DNA from 3 places in the Pseudomonas sp. GD03875 genome. Region 1 is predicted to be linked to each of the others. Evidence: riboswitches for the same ligand, from Rfam matches in the RefSeq annotation. Region 1 holds a riboswitch; each other region holds the start of a gene.
The links. Region 1 has a riboswitch for cobalamin ahead of cobG (precorrin-3B synthase). Riboswitches for the same ligand answer to the same signal wherever they lie in the genome.

Region 1 (3,266 bases):
ATGGTGGCGAAGGACTGGCGATAGATCTCCTGACCGTCGCGGATGTAATCGATCATTCGGGTGTTCCTGTGGCCAGGCGTTCGCCGGCCTGGTCGATGTCGAGGGACGACGCCAGCAGTCGGCCGAATCCGGCCTGGTCCCGCTCGCGTCGATAGAGGTCATAGCGCCCGCCGGAGCGGGCCAGCAGGGTGTAGGGCGCAACATGGGCGGCGGCGCAGCTGCGCGGGCAGCCGCACAGGTGCATCTGGGCCGGGCCGTCCGCCCCCAGCCGCGCGGCCAGGCGCAGGGCGTCGGCCTTGGTGTCCGCCTCGGCCCTGGCGCAGCCGGCGGTGCCGCTGCAGGCGAGCAGGCGGGCCAGCGGCGCGCGGGCGTCCAGCACCAGGCCGATATCGGCCATGGCCCGGGCCACGGCAGCCTGGCGCTCGACCACCACATCCGGCAGCAGCACGCCCTGCCAGGGCGTCAGGCGCAGCTCGTCGCTGCCCTCGGCTCCGGTCAGGTCGGCCAGTGCCTGCAACTGGTCGGCGTGCAGGCGCCCCAGCGGCGCGCCGGCCAGCAGCATCGCGCGGTTTGGCTGGGCCTGGGCATGGATGCCCAGCGGCGCGCCGTCCATCGCCACGGGGGCGAAGGTCGGCGGCGGGTCTTGCAGGGCGAACGGCAGGCGAGCGAGGAAGTCTGCCACCGGCATGTCCGCCAGCAGCTGGCGCATGCGCGTGCGCTCGCCGGCCAGTTCGAGGAACAGGTTCAGCAGCGCCTCCACCAGCGCCGGCACCCGCTCCAGCTCGACCACGCCCAGCGCGCCACGGCGCGGACACCCCGCCAGGCCGAAGGCCATCCGCGTGCCGCCGGGCAAGGCGCCGAGCCAGAGGTCGTGGGGGTGGTCGAGCATGGCCAGGGCCTCGCCGCCGTCCAGCTGCAGGGCGAACTTGGCGGACAGGCCGTGGAAGGCGGGGGTGTCCTGCAGCAGCGCCAGCAGTCGTTCGGCCAGGGGCCGGGTGTCCAGGTGGGCGGCCGGGTCGCGGCCGGCGGCGGGGCTGATCAGCAGGTTGCGCACATCGTCGGCCGCCGCGTGGCGCGGGCCGAGGCCGGCGTCGAGCAGGCGCCGCACCAGCTGTTCGTGGCAGGCCTCGCGCACACCGCGAATCTGCAGGTTGCTGCGGTTGGTCAGCTCCAGCACGCCGCCGGCGCAACGCCGCGCGACCTCGGCCACGGCGCGCGCCTGCTCGCCGGTCAGCCGCCCGCCGGGCAGCTTGACCCGACAGATGCCACCGTCGCGCGCGGGCACGATGCGCCACAGGCCCGGACAGGCGGAGGGCCTTGGCACGAAGGCGACAGGGGAAGATTCGGGCTGCAAGCGGTCACCGGCTACGAACGACGCGGCGACCGAACCAGCGGAACCGGAAGGCTCCTTGGCATCGGTACACCCCGCCCGATGTTGGCACTCGCGACAGCGTCGTCGGCAGGTCTCCTGGCTGGCAGGTCCTCGTCGCCCCACGGCCTTCCCGATTGCTCAGTGGCGCCTGTGTGGAGCGACTCGCTGCTTACAGTTGCGGGGGCAGCCACGGCTCGACCGTGTTCCCTCTTAGGCCCACGTACCCCCGAGGGGCCGGGCACCGACGAAGGCGCTATTATGCCCGCTTTTCACGACGCCGGGCCAAGCCCCGCGCGTCGCCCCGCAAGGCATCGAGGAGACACACATGACGGCCTGGCTGACGGTGGTGGGCATAGGCGAGGACGGCTACGCCGGCCTGGGCAAGGCGGCACGGCGCGCCCTGCTGGCGGCGGAGCGCATCGTCGGTGCCCCGCGCCAGCTGGAGCTGCTGCCCCCGTGCATCCGCGCCCCGCGCGAGGCCTGGCCGAGCCCCTTCGGCCTGGCGCCGGTGCTGCAGCGGCGCGGCACACCGACCTGCGTGCTGGCCAGCGGCGATCCCATGCTGTTCGGCGTCGGCGCCAGCCTGGCGCGGCAGTTGGACGAGGGCGAGATGCGGGTGCTGCCGGCGCCCTCCTCCTGTTCCCTGGCCGCCGCCCGGCTGGGCTGGCCGCTGCAGGACACGACCCTGCTGTCGGTGGTGGCGCGGCCGCTGGCCGCCATCGCCGCGCACCTGCACCCGGGCCGGCGCCTGCTGATCCTGTGCAACGACGGCGTCAGCCCCGCCGCCATCGCCGCCCTGCTGCGCGAACGCGGCTTCGGCGCCAGCCGCCTGAGCGTACTGGAGCACCTGGGCGGCCCGCTGGAGCGGCGCGTCGACGGCCTGGCCGAGGGATGGAGCCTGGAGCAAGCCGCCGCGCTCAACCTGCTCGCCGTCGAGTGCCGCGCCGATGCCGGCACCCGGCCGTTGCCGCTGACAGTCGGCCTGCCCGACGAGGCCTACCGCCACGACGGCCAGCTGACCAAGCGCGACGTACGCGCCGTCACCCTGGCACGCCTGGCGCCGCGCCCCGGCGAGCTGCTGTGGGACGTGGGCGCCGGCTGCGGCTCGATCGGCATCGAGTGGCTGCACAGCCACCCGAGCTGCCGGGCCATCGCCATCGAGGCGGACGAAGGGCGCCAGGGGCTGATCGCGCACAACCGCGACGCGCTCGGCGTACCGCAGCTGCAACTGCTGGCCGGCCATGTACCGGAGGCGCTGGAAGGGCTGGAGCGGCCCGACGCCATCTTCATCGGCGGTGGCGTGACCGTGCCCGGCGTGCTGGAGCAATGCTGGCAGGCGCTCCAGCCCGGCGGCCGGCTGGTCGCCAATGCCGTGACCCTGCAGAGCGAGGCCGCGCTTGTGGCCTTCCGCGAACGGCACGGTGGCGAACTGATCCGCCTGAGCGTGGCCCAGGCCCGGCCCCTGGGCGGCTTCGACACCTGGCGCAGCGCCCTGCCGATCACCCTGCTGGAAGTACACAAGCCGTGACCCGCGTGCTGCTGCTCGGCGGCGTCGGCGACGCCCTGCGCCTGGCCCGTCGCCTGGGGCCGGAGCACCTGTACAGCCTGGCCGGGCTGGGCAAGGTGCCGGAAGACCTAGGCTGCCGGGTGCGGGTGGGCGGCTTTGGCGGCGCCGAGGGGCTGGCCGGCTTCATCCGTGGCGAGGGCTTCGACCTGCTGCTGGATGTCACCCATCCCTATGCGGCGCGGATCAGCGCCAACGCCGCCACTGCCGCGTGCCTGGCCGGGGTGCCCTGCTGGGCCCTACGCCGCCCCGGCTGGCGACCCGGCCCCGGCGACGACTGGCGCGAGGTAGCCGACTGGGCCGCTCTGGTCCGGGCCCTGGCGCCCTTCC
Region 2 (3,266 bases), on a different contig from region 1:
GCAGCGACAGGTGGGAGTCGCCGGTGCAGAGGATCACCAGCTCGGCCGGGGTCTGGCCGAGGTCGGCGATGCTGTCGGCCGGCAGAGTGACGCCGGCCTGGGCGCGCAGGAGGTGCATGGGTCAGGGCTCCGAGTTGCCTGGGAGAGCCTCACCCCAGCCCTCTCCCAGGAGGAGAGGGAGTTGGGCCGGGTGCAGCTTTTCTCCCCTCTCCCCTCGGGAGAGGGGCCGGGGGTGAGGGAGCCGCAGTCGGCTCGCTCTCCTCACGCCAGCGCCGCCTTCAGCTCCGCCTCGATGGCAGCGCGGTCCAACTCCTGGCCGATCAGCACCAGGCGACTCTGCCGCGCTTCGTCGGCGCCCCAGGCGCGGTCGAAATGGCGGTCGAAGCGCTGGCCGACGCCCTGTACCAGCAGGCGCATGGCCTTGCCGGGGATGGCGGCGAAGCCCTTGACGCGCAGGATGCCGTGCTTGGCCACGGCGTCCTTGAGGGCGGCGAGCAGGCGCGCTTCCTCGGCTTCCGGCAGGACCACATCGAAGGAGTCGAACTCGTCGTGGTCGTGGTCCTCGTCTTCCTCGTCGTGGTGGGTACGGCGGGCGTCGATGTGCAGCTCGGTCTCGCAGTTGAGGCCGACCAGCACGCTCAGCGGCAGGTCGCCGCCCTGGGCCTCGATCACCTTGACCGATGGCGGCAGCTCCTCGGCCACCTCGGCGCGCACGGCGGCCAGGGCGTCGGCGTCGAGCAGGTCGGTCTTGTTCAACACCACCAGGTCGGCGCTGGCGAGCTGATCGGCGAACAGCTCGTGCAGTGGTGATTCGTGGTCCAGGTTCGGGTCCTGCTTGCGCTGGGCGTCCACCTGCTCGGGGAAGGCGGCGAAGGTGCCGGCGGCCACGGCCGGGCTGTCGACCACGGTGATCACCGCGTCGACGGTGCAGGCGGTGCGGATTTCCGGCCAGTTGAAGGCCTGCACCAGCGGCTTGGGCAGGGCCAGGCCGCTGGTCTCGATCAGGATGTGGTCCAGCTCGCCGCGGCGTGCCACCAGCTCGCGCATCACCGGGAAGAACTCTTCCTGCACGGTGCAGCACAGGCAGCCGTTGGCCAGTTCGTAGACGCGGCCGTTGGCTTCTTCCTCTCTGCAACCGATGGCGCACTGCTTGAGGATGGCGCCGTCGATGCCCAACTCACCGAATTCGTTGACGATCACCGCGATGCGGCGGCCGCCGGCGTTGGCCAGCAGGTGGCGCAGCAGGGTGGTTTTGCCGGCGCCGAGGAAGCCGGTGACGATGGTGACGGGAAGTTTGGCGAGCGATTGCATGGAGAGCCCCGGGGACGTCGTGGAATGGACGGACGGGCAGGGCGGGGCACGCGCGGACGAGCGAGGGCCGAACACCACCGGATCACCCCGCCCGGTTGTCGAAACGTTTGCGAGGCAGGTCTCCTGGCTTACGGCGTGCGGCAGCGTTGCCGCGCTTCCCCACCTTCCCGCCGGTTGGCAGTGGTCTGTCGGGGAGTCTCGTCCGTTCACAGTTGCGGGGGCAGCCAGGGCTTGAAAGACCCTGTTCCCTCTTAGCTTCTTCGGATGGCGAAGAAGAACCTCGGAAATGGCGCAAGGCTACGCAGTGCCTGGGATGCGGTCAACCGCGCGGTTGACGCTGGGTGGAGCTTCGTGATGTTCTAGAAAGGCTGTTTCAGGTGCCTCTCGCCGCCGTGCGCGAGGTGAAACGGGAAGCCGGTGGGCACTCTCCAGACCAGGGGAGGCGAGTCCGGCGCTGCCCCCGCAACGGTAAGCGATCGACGGGTCAACCACGCCACTGTGCCGAGCGCATGGGAAGGCCGACCCGGTTCCTGCAAAGGCGTCGCAAGCCCGGAGACCGGCCTGAATCCCTTAGTTTGGCAACCCGCGGTGGGCGGGCGTACGCCGGCTCGTGGCCCCCGTGGCCGTACTCGTGCTGCGTTCCTTCTACCGGTCCGTCAACCCCTGGAAGGTGCTCATCATGTCCAGCCGCACGCTGTCGTCCTCCGATTCCGTTTCGCTCCCGTTGTCCAAGCGCCTGACCATCGCCGTCGGCAGCTGCCTGCTCGGCGCGCTGCTGATCTTCTTCGCCGGCTTCTCGCACATCGAGGCGATGCACAACGCCGCCCATGATACCCGCCACAGCGCCGCCTTCCCCTGCCACTGAGACCGCCCGCCATGATCAAGCGCATCGCCCAGACCGCGGGCTTCTCCGGCCTGCTGGCCGCCATCGTCCTGACCCTGCTGCAGAGCCTGTGGGTCACCCCTCTGATTCTCCAGGCGGAAACCTTCGAGACCGCCGAGCCGGTGGCCGAGCACAGCCACGGCGAGCAGGCCGTCGCCCACGCACACGACGAGGCCGCCGGCCACAGTCATGGCGAGGAAGCCTGGGCGCCCGAGGATGGCTGGCAGCGCACCCTATCCACCGGCCTCAGCAACCTGGTGGTGGCCGTCGGCTTCGCCCTGATGCTGGCCGGCCTGTTCACCCTGCGTGCGCCGAACCGCACCTGGCAGGGCTTGCTGTGGGGCCTGGGCGGCTTCGCCGTGTTCAGCCTGGCGCCGTCCGCCGGCCTGCCGCCGGAGCTGCCGGGCACCGCCGCCGCCGACCTGCTGCTGCGCCAGTACTGGTGGATCGGCACCGCCGTCGCCACCGCAGCCGGCCTGGGCCTGATCGCCTTCGGCCGCAACTGGGCGTTGCGCGTCGTCGGCCTGGTGCTGCTGGCCGTGCCGCACCTGATCGGCGCGCCGCACCCGGAGGTGCACGAGAGCCTGGCGCCGGCCGCCCTGGAGCGCGAGTTCATCCTGGCCTCGCTGCTGACCAACGCGGTGTTCTGGGCCGCCCTCGGCCTGGCCGCGGCCTGGTTCTTCGGCCGTGGCGCCCGTCGGGACGCCTGAGCCGGTGACCATCGCCGGCCTCGGCTGCCGTCGCGGCTGCACGGCGGCCGAGTTGCGCGAACTGCTGGAACGGACCCTGCGGCAGCTCGCGCTGCCGCTGGGCGCGCTGGATGGTCTGGCCACCAGCGAGCACAAGCGCGGTGAGGCCGGACTGGTGCAATTGGCACATGACCTCGGCCTGCCGCTGGACTTCCACACGGCCGAGCAACTGGCCTGCCACGAGCCACAGATCAGCGAAGGCTCGGAGCAGGTCCGCGAGCTGACCGGCGCCGCCAGCGTGGCCGAGGCCAGTGCCCTGGCCTCGGCCAGCGAGCGCTCCGGTCGCGCCGCCACCCTGATCTGTCCTAAACAGCGCAGCGCCG
Region 3 (3,266 bases), on a different contig from region 1:
TCAGCGGGCCGCCGTCGAAGTCCAGGCCCAGTTCGGCGTTGCGGCTGCGTTCCGGCTTGAGGTCGGGGTTGCCCATCTCCGAGCCGGGCTCGTTGACGTAGAGCTGCTCGGCATTGGGCAGCTTGAAGGCGGTGCCGAACTGGCCGCGCAGCTTCCACTGCTCGTTCAGGTCGTACAGCGAGGTGAGCATCCACACGGTGGCGCCTTCGCCGCCGGACATCTTCTCGCGGCGCACGCCCAGGCTGGGGTGCCAGTCCGGTAGCGCGTCGATCCGCGGGCGCAGCTGGGCGTAGAAGGCGTGGGCCTCGGCCTCGTTGTTGTCGATGATCAGCACGTCGTCCTGGCCCTCGAACCACTGGTTGTCGTTGCCGAATACCAGTTCGTGGCCGCCGGCCAGGATGGCCTTGCCCTCGATCTGCGCGCCCCAGTCGGTGAAGCCCCAGTAGTCGTTGCGGTTGAGCGTACGGGTGCCGCCGCCCTGCAGGTTGTAGATCCGCGTGTAGCGGGTGTCCCAGTCGTTGATGTGGGTCTTGGCGAACCAGCTGAAGTCGTCGCTCAGGCGCTGCTGGAAGGTGGCCGTGGCGATCTGGTGGACGCGGTCGTTGGTGGTGCTGCGGTTGGAGGTGGGGCGGGCGAAGTCCAGGTCGGCCTCGCTGTACTGGTAGAACAGCTCCAGCCGCGCGTCCTCGCCGAAGGCCTGGATCGCCTTGCCGCCCAGGGTGGTCACGTCGTAGGAGCGGCGCTCGTCGCTGACGGTGGCGGTCATGTCGCGGTCGCGGTAGGGCTGGTAGCCCTGCGAGCGGTGGCGGCTGGCGTAGCCGAGCAGGCCCAGGTCGCCGAAGCCGTTGGCGAGCACCCTCTCCACCCGCGCGTCGCCGTTGCGGCCCTTGAAGCTGTCCAGGCCGAGGTTGACCTCGCCGCTGGCGTCGCGGCTCTGCGGACGCCGGGTGACGATGTTGATGACGCCGGACACCGCCTGGGTGCCGAACAGGATGCCCTGGCCGCCCTTGAGCACCTCGATGCGCTCCACCGCGGTGGTCGGCAGGGTGTCCAGATAGATGCCGCCGTACAGGCGGTTGTTCAGGCGCACGCCGTCCAGCAGGATCAGGGTGTCGTCGTTGCGGCCGCCGAGCAGGGAGAAGGTGCCGGTGTCGAACGGGCCGTTCTTTGGCGCCACGTACAGGCCGGGGATGTACATCTGCAGGACGCGGGACAGGTCGGCGCTGGGGCCGGCGCGTTCGATCTGCTCGCGCTCGATAATGTTCAGGTGGCTGCCGTAGCGGGCCATTTCCGCCACGGCGGTGGATTCCACCGAGGGCGCGCTGATGGTCAGGGTGTCCAGGCCCAGGGGCTGCGCCGCCAGGGGCGCGGCGAGGCCGCACAGGAGGATGCCGGTCGCCAGCGGCGCACGGCGGAACAGGGATGAACGGGAAAGAGCCAAGGTGATCGCCTCGAAACGGGTTTCGCAGGCGCGCGCAGACAAGGGCCTCCCGTGCGGGCGGACCATCGGTTACGCCCGCCCACCGCGGGTTTGCCAACAAGGGTCCAGGCCGGTCTCCGGGCTTGCGAGACTTGGGGCGTTCGCCTTCCCATGCCGAAGCACAGTGGCAGAGTGAACACCCGGCTCGCATACCGTTGCGGGGGCAGCGCCGGACTGGCTCGCCGAGGGGCGGAGCATTACCGGCTTCCCGTTTAACTTCGCGCGCGGCGGCGCGAGACACCTGGATCGGCGCGCATGAGACCAGCGTGCCGGCGGCGGGTCAAGTCGCGGTGGGCGTGGCGAGAGTTGTCAGTCCCCGAGAAACCGAGCGGGCGGGGCGATCCGTGGCACTCAAGGGCTGTGTGCCAATTTGTTGCGTGGAGTGCGCCGTGCGCACCGAGCCCTGCGGAGGCTTGCTGGTGCGCGCGGCGCACCCTACGAAGCGGGCATAAAAAAGGGAAGCGCTCGGCTTCCCTTGGTGACGGCGGGTGTCGCGGTTCAGCGCCAGAACGGCTTGTCGATCTCGATGGCGCGGTCGTAGGTGCTGATGCCGGCATCGGCCAGCAGGCGCTCGTCCAGGCGGGCGAGTTCGCGGCGGCTGCTGATGCGGCGCTGCCAGAGCAGCAGGGTGCCCAGGACGCGCAGGGGCAGGTTGCCGCCGCTGGCCGGGCTCTGTTGTTGGAACATGAGGTCGGAACCGAGTATGCGTTCCATGGTGGTGCTTCCTTCCGCTTCGCGCGGGGTTAGAGGGTGTCCTACTGGAAGCATATTTTCCTGACTGGATAGTCGATTTTATAGACACAGCTGGGCTAAATTGCAGGGCTATTAGTTAGGCGGCTTTGTAACTGTTCTGCTTCTATGGCTGCAACTGTACTGGTCATAAGTGGAAAGTCCTGCCGTTTCAGAACCTGCACGAATTTCGACCGGCCATGGCCGTTCCGGCGAGAAATAGATGCCGGTACAGTTTTTCGCTGGCCTCTTTTGAAGTCGTATCTGTTATTGCCCCAAATCGCTCGACTGTCGCTGCCGGACGCCACGGCGCTGGCGTACAGTTGAGCGACTGCCCTGCCAGGAAGCACACACCATGACCGACCATACCCAGCAATTCGCCAGCGACAACTATTCGGGCATCTGCCCCGAGGCCTGGGCCGCCATGGCCGAGGCCAACCGCGGCCACGAGCGCGCCTATGGCGAGGACAGCTGGACGGCCCGTGCCGCGGACCGCTTCCGCCAGCTGTTCGAGACCGACTGCGAGGTGTTCTTCGCCTTCAACGGCACCGCGGCCAACTCCCTGGCCCTCTCCTCCCTGTGCCAGAGCTACCACAGCGTGATCTGCTCCGAGACCGCCCACGTCGAGACCGACGAGTGCGGCGCGCCGGAATTCTTCTCCAACGGCTCCAAGCTGCTCACCGCGCGCACCCTGGCCGGCAAGCTGACCCCGGACTCGATCCGCGAGGTGGCGCTCAAGCGGCAGGACATCCACTACCCGAAGCCGCGCGTGGTGACCCTGACCCAGGCCACCGAGGTGGGCACCGTGTACCGCCCCGACGAGGTCGCCGCCATCAGCGAGGCGTGCAAGGCGCTGCGACTCAACCTGCACATGGATGGCGCGCGCTTCTCCAACGCCTGCGCCTTTCTCGGCTGCAGCCCGGCCGAGCTGACCTGGAAGGCCGGCGTCGACGTGCTGTGCTTCGGCGGCACCAAGAACGGCATGGCGGTGGGCGAGGCCATTCTGTTCTTCAACAAGGCGCTGGCCGAGGACTTCGACTACCGCTGCAAGCAGGCC

Region 2: linked by a shared signal. The riboswitch ahead of cobW (cobalamin biosynthesis protein CobW) and the one ahead of cobG (precorrin-3B synthase) in region 1 are both predicted to bind cobalamin.
Region 3: linked by a shared signal. The riboswitch ahead of N5D30_RS18530 (TonB-dependent receptor) and the one ahead of cobG (precorrin-3B synthase) in region 1 are both predicted to bind cobalamin.

The regions. Positions count from the first base shown of each region.
Region 1 is NZ_JAOCCV010000005.1:45,852-49,117, forward strand. It holds gene N5D30_RS05670 (precorrin-8X methylmutase) at 1-56, opposite strand, end outside; gene cobG (precorrin-3B synthase) at 53-1,324, opposite strand; cobalamin riboswitch at 1,441-1,633, opposite strand; gene cbiE (precorrin-6y C5,15-methyltransferase (decarboxylating) subunit CbiE) at 1,698-2,900, shown strand; gene N5D30_RS05685 (cobalt-precorrin-6A reductase) at 2,897-3,266, shown strand, end outside.
Region 2 is NZ_JAOCCV010000002.1:139,698-142,963, forward strand. It holds gene cobN (cobaltochelatase subunit CobN) at 1-118, opposite strand, end outside; gene cobW (cobalamin biosynthesis protein CobW) at 262-1,311, opposite strand; cobalamin riboswitch at 1,407-1,609, opposite strand; cobalamin riboswitch at 1,670-1,891, shown strand; gene N5D30_RS02105 (CbtB-domain containing protein) at 1,991-2,176, shown strand; gene N5D30_RS02110 (CbtA family protein) at 2,188-2,904, shown strand; gene N5D30_RS02115 (cobalamin biosynthesis protein) at 2,909-3,266, shown strand, end outside.
Region 3 is NZ_JAOCCV010000023.1:53,614-56,879, forward strand. It holds gene N5D30_RS18530 (TonB-dependent receptor) at 1-1,384, opposite strand, end outside; cobalamin riboswitch at 1,531-1,740, opposite strand; gene N5D30_RS18535 (DUF1127 domain-containing protein) at 1,979-2,194, opposite strand; gene N5D30_RS18540 (low specificity L-threonine aldolase) at 2,565-3,266, shown strand, end outside.